Chelatococcus sp. YT9: one gene and its partner. The protein of the gene in region 1 binds, or shares a complex with, the protein of each later gene. Links are inferred from orthologs where the notes say so. Each region holds a gene or a part of one and is shown on either strand. Other genes may lie near its edges. The genes, in order: rpsG and tig.

Region 1 (3,305 bases):
GTTTCATTCGGCTCGATGATGAACTTCACGCGAGCGAACTGGCCTGTACCGCCGGTCTGCTTCTTGTGCGTGTAGTCGATCTCGGTCTTCTTCGTGATCTTCTCACGGTAGGCGACCTGCGGCGCGCCGATGTTGGCATCGACCTTGTAGGTGCGCCTCAGGATATCGACCTTGATGTCGAGATGAAGCTCGCCCATTCCCTTGAGAATGGTCTGGCCGGACTCGCTGTCGGTCGAAACGCGGAAGGAGGGATCCTCGGCAGCAAGCTTGGAAAGTGCGATGCCGAGCTTCTCCTGGTCCGTCTTGGTCTTCGGCTCGATGGCGATCTCGATGACCGGCTCAGGGAATTCCATCTTCTCGAGGATCGCGGGCTTCAGCGGATCGCAGAGCGTATCGCCGGTGCGCACTTCCTTGAGGCCCGCCAGCGCCACGATGTCACCAGCGAAAGCTTCCTTGATGTCCTCGCGGTTGTTCGCGTGCATCAGCAGCATGCGGCCGACACGCTCTTTCTTGTCGCGCGTCGAGTTCATGATGGAGGCACCCGCCTCGACCGAACCGGAATAGACGCGGCAGAACGTGATGGTACCGACGAAAGGATCGTCCATGATCTTGAAGGCGAGCATGGAGAAGGGGTCGGCATCCGTCGGCAGCCGCTCCAGCGGCTCCTCGGTCCGCGGATCGATGCCCTTGATCGCGCCACGATCCACCGGGGACGGAAGATAGTCGACAACCGCATCAAGAAGAGGCTGCACGCCCTTGTTCTTGAAGGCGGAACCGCACATCACGGGATGGAAGGCGCGCTTCTGAACGCCAAGACGCACGAGGCGGCGCAGCGTTGCGGCATCCGGCTCCTGGCCGTCGAGATAGGCGGTCATCGCGTCATCGTCGAGCTCGACCGACGCTTCGATGAGGCGCGTGCGATAGTCCTTCGCCTTGTCGGCGAGATCGGCGGGAATGTCCTGCTCGACCGGGTTCAGGGAGTCACCCTCCCAAACCAGCGCCTTCATGCTGATCAGATCAACGACGCCGTAGAAACCACCTTCCGAGCCAAGCGGAAGCTGCAGGCACACGGGCTTGCCGGCGACGCGATCGATGATCGAGTCTACGCATTTGAAGAGGTCCGCGCCGACCTTGTCCATCTTGTTGACGAACACGATACGAGGAACGTCGTACTTGTCAGCCTGGCGCCATACCGTCTCGGTCTGGGGCTCGACGCCCTGGCTGCCGTCCAGCACGCATACGCAGCCGTCGAGCACGCGCAGCGAACGCTCGACTTCAATGGTGAAGTCGACGTGGCCGGGGGTATCGATGATGTTCAGCCGGCTTCCGCGCCAGAAGCACGTGGTCGCAGCCGACGTGATCGTGATACCGCGCTCCTGCTCCTGCGCCATCCAGTCCATCGTCGCGGCGCCCTCGTGGGTCTCGCCGATCTTATGGTTCTTGCCGGTGAAGAACAGAATACGCTCGGTCGTCGTCGTCTTTCCGGCATCAATGTGGGCCATGATGCCGAAATTGCGGTAGTCTTCGATGGCGTGGGTGCGGGCCATAACAGCTATTCCCTCGACGGCTTGCGCTCGTTACCAGCGATAATGCGAGAAGGCACGGTTGGACTCGGCCATCCGGTGCGTATCCTCGCGCTTTTTCACGGCGCTGCCGCGATTGCTCGAGGCGTCCATCAGTTCAGACGAAAGGCGCTCAACCATGGTCTTGTCGTTCCGCGACCGGGCGGCCTGGATCAGCCAGCGGATGGCCAGCGCCTGACGACGGTCCGTGCGAACCTCGACCGGAACCTGATAGGTCGCACCGCCGACACGGCGGGAACGCACCTCGATGGCCGGAGCCACGTTCTCGAGGGCCTGCTTGAACACGCCGAGCGGTTCGCTCTTCAGCTTCTGCTCGATGATGTCGAACGCACCATAGACGATCGCTTCAGCGGCCGACTTCTTGCCGTCGCGCATGATCGAGTTCATGAACTTCGTAACGACGATGTCACCGAACTTCGGGTCCGGAATGATCTCGCGCTTCTCGGCACTGTGACGACGGGACATGTCGCTCGTCCTTAACTTGGCATTTCGTCAACGGGGCAGCCCGAGGCGCCCCCTGTTCAACCGGCAAAACCGGTACGATTACTTCGGCCGCTTGGCGCCGTACTTCGAACGGCGCTGCTTGCGGTTCTTCACGCCCTGGGTATCGAGGACACCGCGCAGGATGTGATAGCGAACGCCCGGAAGGTCCTTCACGCGGCCGCCACGGATCATCACGACCGAGTGCTCCTGGAGGTTATGCCCCTCACCCGGAATGTAGCCGATCACCTCAAAGCCATTCGTCAACCGGACCTTGGCGACCTTACGAAGAGCCGAGTTCGGCTTCTTCGGCGTGGTCGTGTAAACACGCGTGCAAACGCCGCGCTTCTGAGGGCAAGCCTCCAGCGCAGGAACCTTGTTACGGCTCTTGGGCGCCACCCGCGGCTTGCTGATCAACTGGTTGATCGTCGGCATGCTCTCGTTCTCTCGCTTCGGCCGCCGTAACGACCTTTGGCCCTGTTCGGCGCCGCCAACTCCAAGGGAGGACAAGCACCAATTCACCGTGCATCAGCACAAAACTAAAAACCACGCACAACAACTCGCGCCCTGAGCCTGTTAAGCTTAAGGCGCGAAGCGCATGCAGAGGACCACGTCGCCTTCGCAACGCGATCTTGCCCCAGGTCTAACTCCACCAGCTTCGCCGGCAGTCAGTTGGTGCTAAATTAGCAGCGTTTAGGGCCCATACGTCGAACGAGTCGTTCCGATCAGCGAGCGCCTACTGCCTGCCTGAGTGGGGTGCTTTTAGACTCACAGGCCCTGCGCGTCAACAGAAAATTACCTGTTTTGCCCCGCAAAGCGCACCTGCGGCAGCCAAGTTGCCGGTAGTCTGTCCAATGAGAAAGAGCGCCGTGAATCCACGGCGCCCTTCCAGCCACTTAGGATATCCGCGTTCCGGCGGAACAGCGGATACGTCTCCTTTACTCGGCAGCCGGCAGTTCCGGCCGAACCACCGCCTGATTCTCCGAGACCCGCTGGGCCAGGATGAGATCGTCGCGACGCTGCGCAATCTCACGCAGGCGTGTTGCCAAGGCACCAGTACCCGCCGGAATCAGCGAACCGACGATCACATTTTCCTTCAAGCCCTCGAGCGCGTCGGCCTTACCATTGACCGCCGCCTCAGTGAGAACGCGGGTGGTCTCCTGGAACGAAGCCGCCGAGATGAAGGACCTGGTCTGCAGGCTCGCCTTGGTGATTCCGAGAAGGACAGGGGTGCCTGCAGCA
Region 2 (3,196 bases), 1.3 Mb from region 1 along the record:
CAGAACGAGCAGTAGAGCGTGCTCTTGGAGTCGCTACCGCCTGTCTTGCTCATGGTCCGTCTCCACTCTGTACCGCCGGGGCACAGGACGCCGGCGTCATCAAGCATTCATATAGGCCTGGATCTAAAAAAAGGTAATGCCCTATCGCTGCACTACCGAAATCGATCAGGCCGTACCTGGTCCAAAGCCCATGCAAACATGAGGCCGCCGCGCGATCAATAGGAGGCGGACACCTTGCCGCATATCCACATCTCTGCTTTTGAAAGCGCATACGGCGGCCGCATGGCCGAAATCAGGCATCTGAATCCGCGCGCTTCACCTGGACCTGATCGATCAAACCGAACTCCCGCGCGGCGTCCGCGGTCATGAAATTGTCACGCTCAAGCGCCTGCTCGATCGCCGCGATATCCCGGCCGGTGTGCTTCACATAAATTTCATTCAGACGCCGGCGCAACGCTTCAATCTCTCGGGCGTGGATCAGGATATCTGTTGCCTGGCCCTGAAATCCGCCTGATGGCTGGTGCACCATGATTCGCGCGTTCGGCAACGCAAAACGCTGTCCGGGCTCCCCCGCCGCCAGAAGCAGCGACCCCATCGACGCGGCCTGGCCGACGCAGAGGGTCGAAATGGGACAACGGATAAACTGCATCGTGTCATAGATGGACAGCCCCGAGGTCACCACCCCGCCAGGCGAGTTGATGTAGAAGGAGATCTCCTTCTTCGGATTGTCGCCCTCCAGGAAGAGGAGCTGCGCGACGATCAGCGATGCTGAATAATCCTCGACGGGACCTGTCAGAAAAATAATCCGCTCGCGCAGCAGCCGCGAGTAAATATCGAACGCGCGCTCACCGCGGTTCGATTGCTCGACAACCATCGGCACGAGGGTGTTGTTGTAGACCTCAAACGGATCCCGCATGGCAGATCAGTCTCCTTGATCACCGGAATTATTCCATGGCGATCATTAACAGATGGTCGTTGGGAGCGGCACGCGCCTTAGCCGATCGCATCCTGTTGCATAACGACCGTAGGTTGGCCGGTTCGCGCCGGCCAACACCAGATATGCTTCCGGACGGGATCCGCAAGCGCTGGACAGGTCAGGCGCTGTCCTTCTTCTTGGCGCGCGAAGCTTTCTTCGGAGCGGCCTTGCCCTCCTCCTTGGCGCCCTTGCCCTCTTCGCCGTCGGATTCGCTGTCTTCATCGGCGAAAAGCGCCTCACGGGACACGACGTTATCCGTCACGGCAACCTGCGTCAGGATATGGTCGACGACCTTCTCCTCGAAGATCGGCGCACGCACCTCCGCCAGAGCCTGCGGGTTCTTGCGGTAATAGTCCCACACCAGCTTTTCCTGACCGGGGAACTGGCGGGCGCGCTCGACGACAGCCTGCGTGACCTCGTCGTCGGAGACCTTCACCGCCGCCTGCTCACCGATTTCCGCCAGCACGAGGCCGAGACGGACACGGCGTTCGGCGATGCGCTGATATTCCGCCTTCGCCTCGTCCTCGGTCGTCTCGTCATCGGCAAAAGTACGGCCGGTCTGCTTCATGTCGTTTTCGACCTGACGCCACACGCCCGCAAACTCCTGCTCGACAAGGCTAGGCGGCAGCTCGAAGTCGTACTTCGCGTCGAGGGCATCGAGCAGCACCTTCTTCACCTTGCGGCGGGACTGCGCGGTGTAATCGCGCTCGATGCTTGCGCGGACGGCTTCCTTGAGCTTATCCAGGCTCTCAAGGCCAAAGCCCTTTGCAAAGTCCTCGTCCACCGTCACCTCGGCGGCAGAGGCCACTTCCTTCACCTTCACGGCAAAGCTTGCCGCCTTGCCGGCCAGCTGCTTGGCAGGATATTCGTCGGGGAACGTGGCGTTCACAGTCACGTCATCGCCGGCCTTTGCGCCGACGAGTTGCTCTTCGAAGCCCGGGATGAACCCGCCGGAGCCGATCTCGACCTGGACGCCCTCGCTGGAGCCGCCCTCGAAGGGCTCGCCGTCGATGGTGCCGACGAAGTCGATCGTGACCCGGTCACCGGTGGCAGCGGCTTCGCCTTCGGCCTTGGTGGTGAATGCGCGGTTCTGGCGCGCCATACGCGCCAGAGCCTCATCCACTTCGGCGTCAGTCACCTCGGCTGTCTCACGTGTGATCGCGACGTCGGACAGGTCTTTGAGCTGGAAGGCCGGCAGGATCTCGAGCGCGACCGTATAGGCGAGGTCGCCCTTGGCCTCCATGACGGCCTCGACCTCATCCTTATCCTCGGAGAGGGTCACCTTCGGCTCATTGGCAAGCTTGAGGGAATTGTCCTCGATAATCTTGCGGTTGGCTTCATTGACGGTGTTCTGAACGACGTCCGCCATGACCGCGCGGCCATACAGCTTGCGCAGATGCGCCATGGGGACCTTGCCGGGACGGAAGCCGTTGATGCGGACCCTGTCCTTCAGGCCAGACAGCTCGCCTGCCAGCTTGGTCTCCAGCTCGGCGGCCGGAACCACCACCTTGAACTCGCGTTTCAGACCATCGGCCCGGGTTTGCGTCGCCTGCATTGTCACAGCTTCTCGAAAATTCGTGTGCTTCTGATGGCCCCTCAGGATAGGCGATGATACGGGGAGCGATGTGGCTTTGGTGCGGGCGAAGGGACTCGAACCCCCACGACTTTCGTCACTGGAACCTAAATCCAGCGCGTCTACCAGTTCCGCCACGCCCGCGCGGGCCCCGCAGCATGCCTGCCCAACAGGACGCGGCTCTATATCATGACAAAGCCCGGTTGCAGCAAAAAAATGTCATCTCTTTGTCCACCAGGGGTACTTGCCGCGCCCGCCCTCGTCTGAGCCAAACGCCCGAGCGTTGAAGTACCGGCGAAAATGCTGAAATTCTCAAGCAGTTCGTCAATCTTTGTGCCAGATGGTGGCACATTCCCACCGGGTGAACCTTGGAAACGTCCGATGCCGGCACAGACTTCAGAATCGACGCAAGCGCCGCTGTTCGCCGCCGCCATCCGGGGAGTGACGCGAAGGCGGCTTCTCCAGGGCGGGCTGGCGGCAGCGACCGTCCTCGTGCATGCGGTTGATGCCAATGCAGAGGATGCCGGAGAGACCTCCCGCCCCGTTCCAGCCCCGACGACGCCGGGCACCGAACGGGTCGCCAAGACTGGAAACGCCCGGCGCCTGCGCGCCGAGGAGATCTCCTGGCAACTCAAACCCGCGGGGGC

Evidence for each region.
Region 2: the proteins of rpsG (region 1) and tig are in contact, whole or in part, in a crystal structure (PDB 3GTY), measured with the Thermotoga maritima proteins. The link is inferred for Chelatococcus sp. YT9 from one-to-one orthologs. Residues at the interface, in WP_004081843.1 of Thermotoga maritima: Lys34, Lys52, Lys55, Glu59, Arg62, Gln63, Glu66, Asn67, Lys69, Val71, Arg95, Ala109, Lys110, Lys111, Gly112, Arg113, Pro114, Glu117, Glu121, Ile124, Ala125, Tyr127, Asn128, Asn129, Thr130, Gly131, Lys135, Asp139, Arg142, Met143; in WP_004081061.1 of Thermotoga maritima: Glu122, Val124, Val129, Leu130, Tyr133, Glu188, Gly259, Ile262, Tyr263, Glu266, Ser270, Glu273, Gln274, Glu277, Arg308, Gln311, Ile312, Ser315, Tyr316, Glu325, Arg329, Arg336, Leu363, Phe366, Trp367, Arg373, Leu377, Arg381, Leu384, Glu387.

Annotation. Positions count from the first base shown.
Region 1 is NZ_JAHBRW010000001.1:2,850,699-2,854,003, reverse strand. The notes cover bases 314-3,305. They hold rpsG (30S ribosomal protein S7), read right to left. Parts: upstream 2,049-3,305; coding sequence 1,578-2,048; downstream 314-1,577. Other genes in these bases: rpoC (DNA-directed RNA polymerase subunit beta'), read right to left, coding at 3,002-3,305; rpsL (30S ribosomal protein S12), read right to left, coding at 2,127-2,498; fusA (elongation factor G), read right to left, coding at 314-1,547. Outside these bases: more of fusA, read right to left, coding at 1-313.
Region 2 is NZ_JAHBRW010000001.1:4,135,188-4,138,383, forward strand. The notes cover bases 314-3,196. They hold tig (trigger factor), read right to left. Parts: upstream 2,532-3,196; coding sequence 1,095-2,531; downstream 314-1,094. Other genes in these bases: KIO76_RS19090 (ATP-dependent Clp protease proteolytic subunit), read right to left, coding at 314-916; KIO76_RS19105 (multicopper oxidase family protein), read left to right, coding at 2,931-3,196. In the rest of the region: ATP-dependent Clp protease ATP-binding subunit ClpX, read right to left, coding at 1-53; more of KIO76_RS19090, read right to left, coding at 293-313. UniProt on the Bacillus subtilis protein: Involved in protein export. Acts as a chaperone by maintaining the newly synthesized protein in an open conformation. Functions as a peptidyl-prolyl cis-trans isomerase.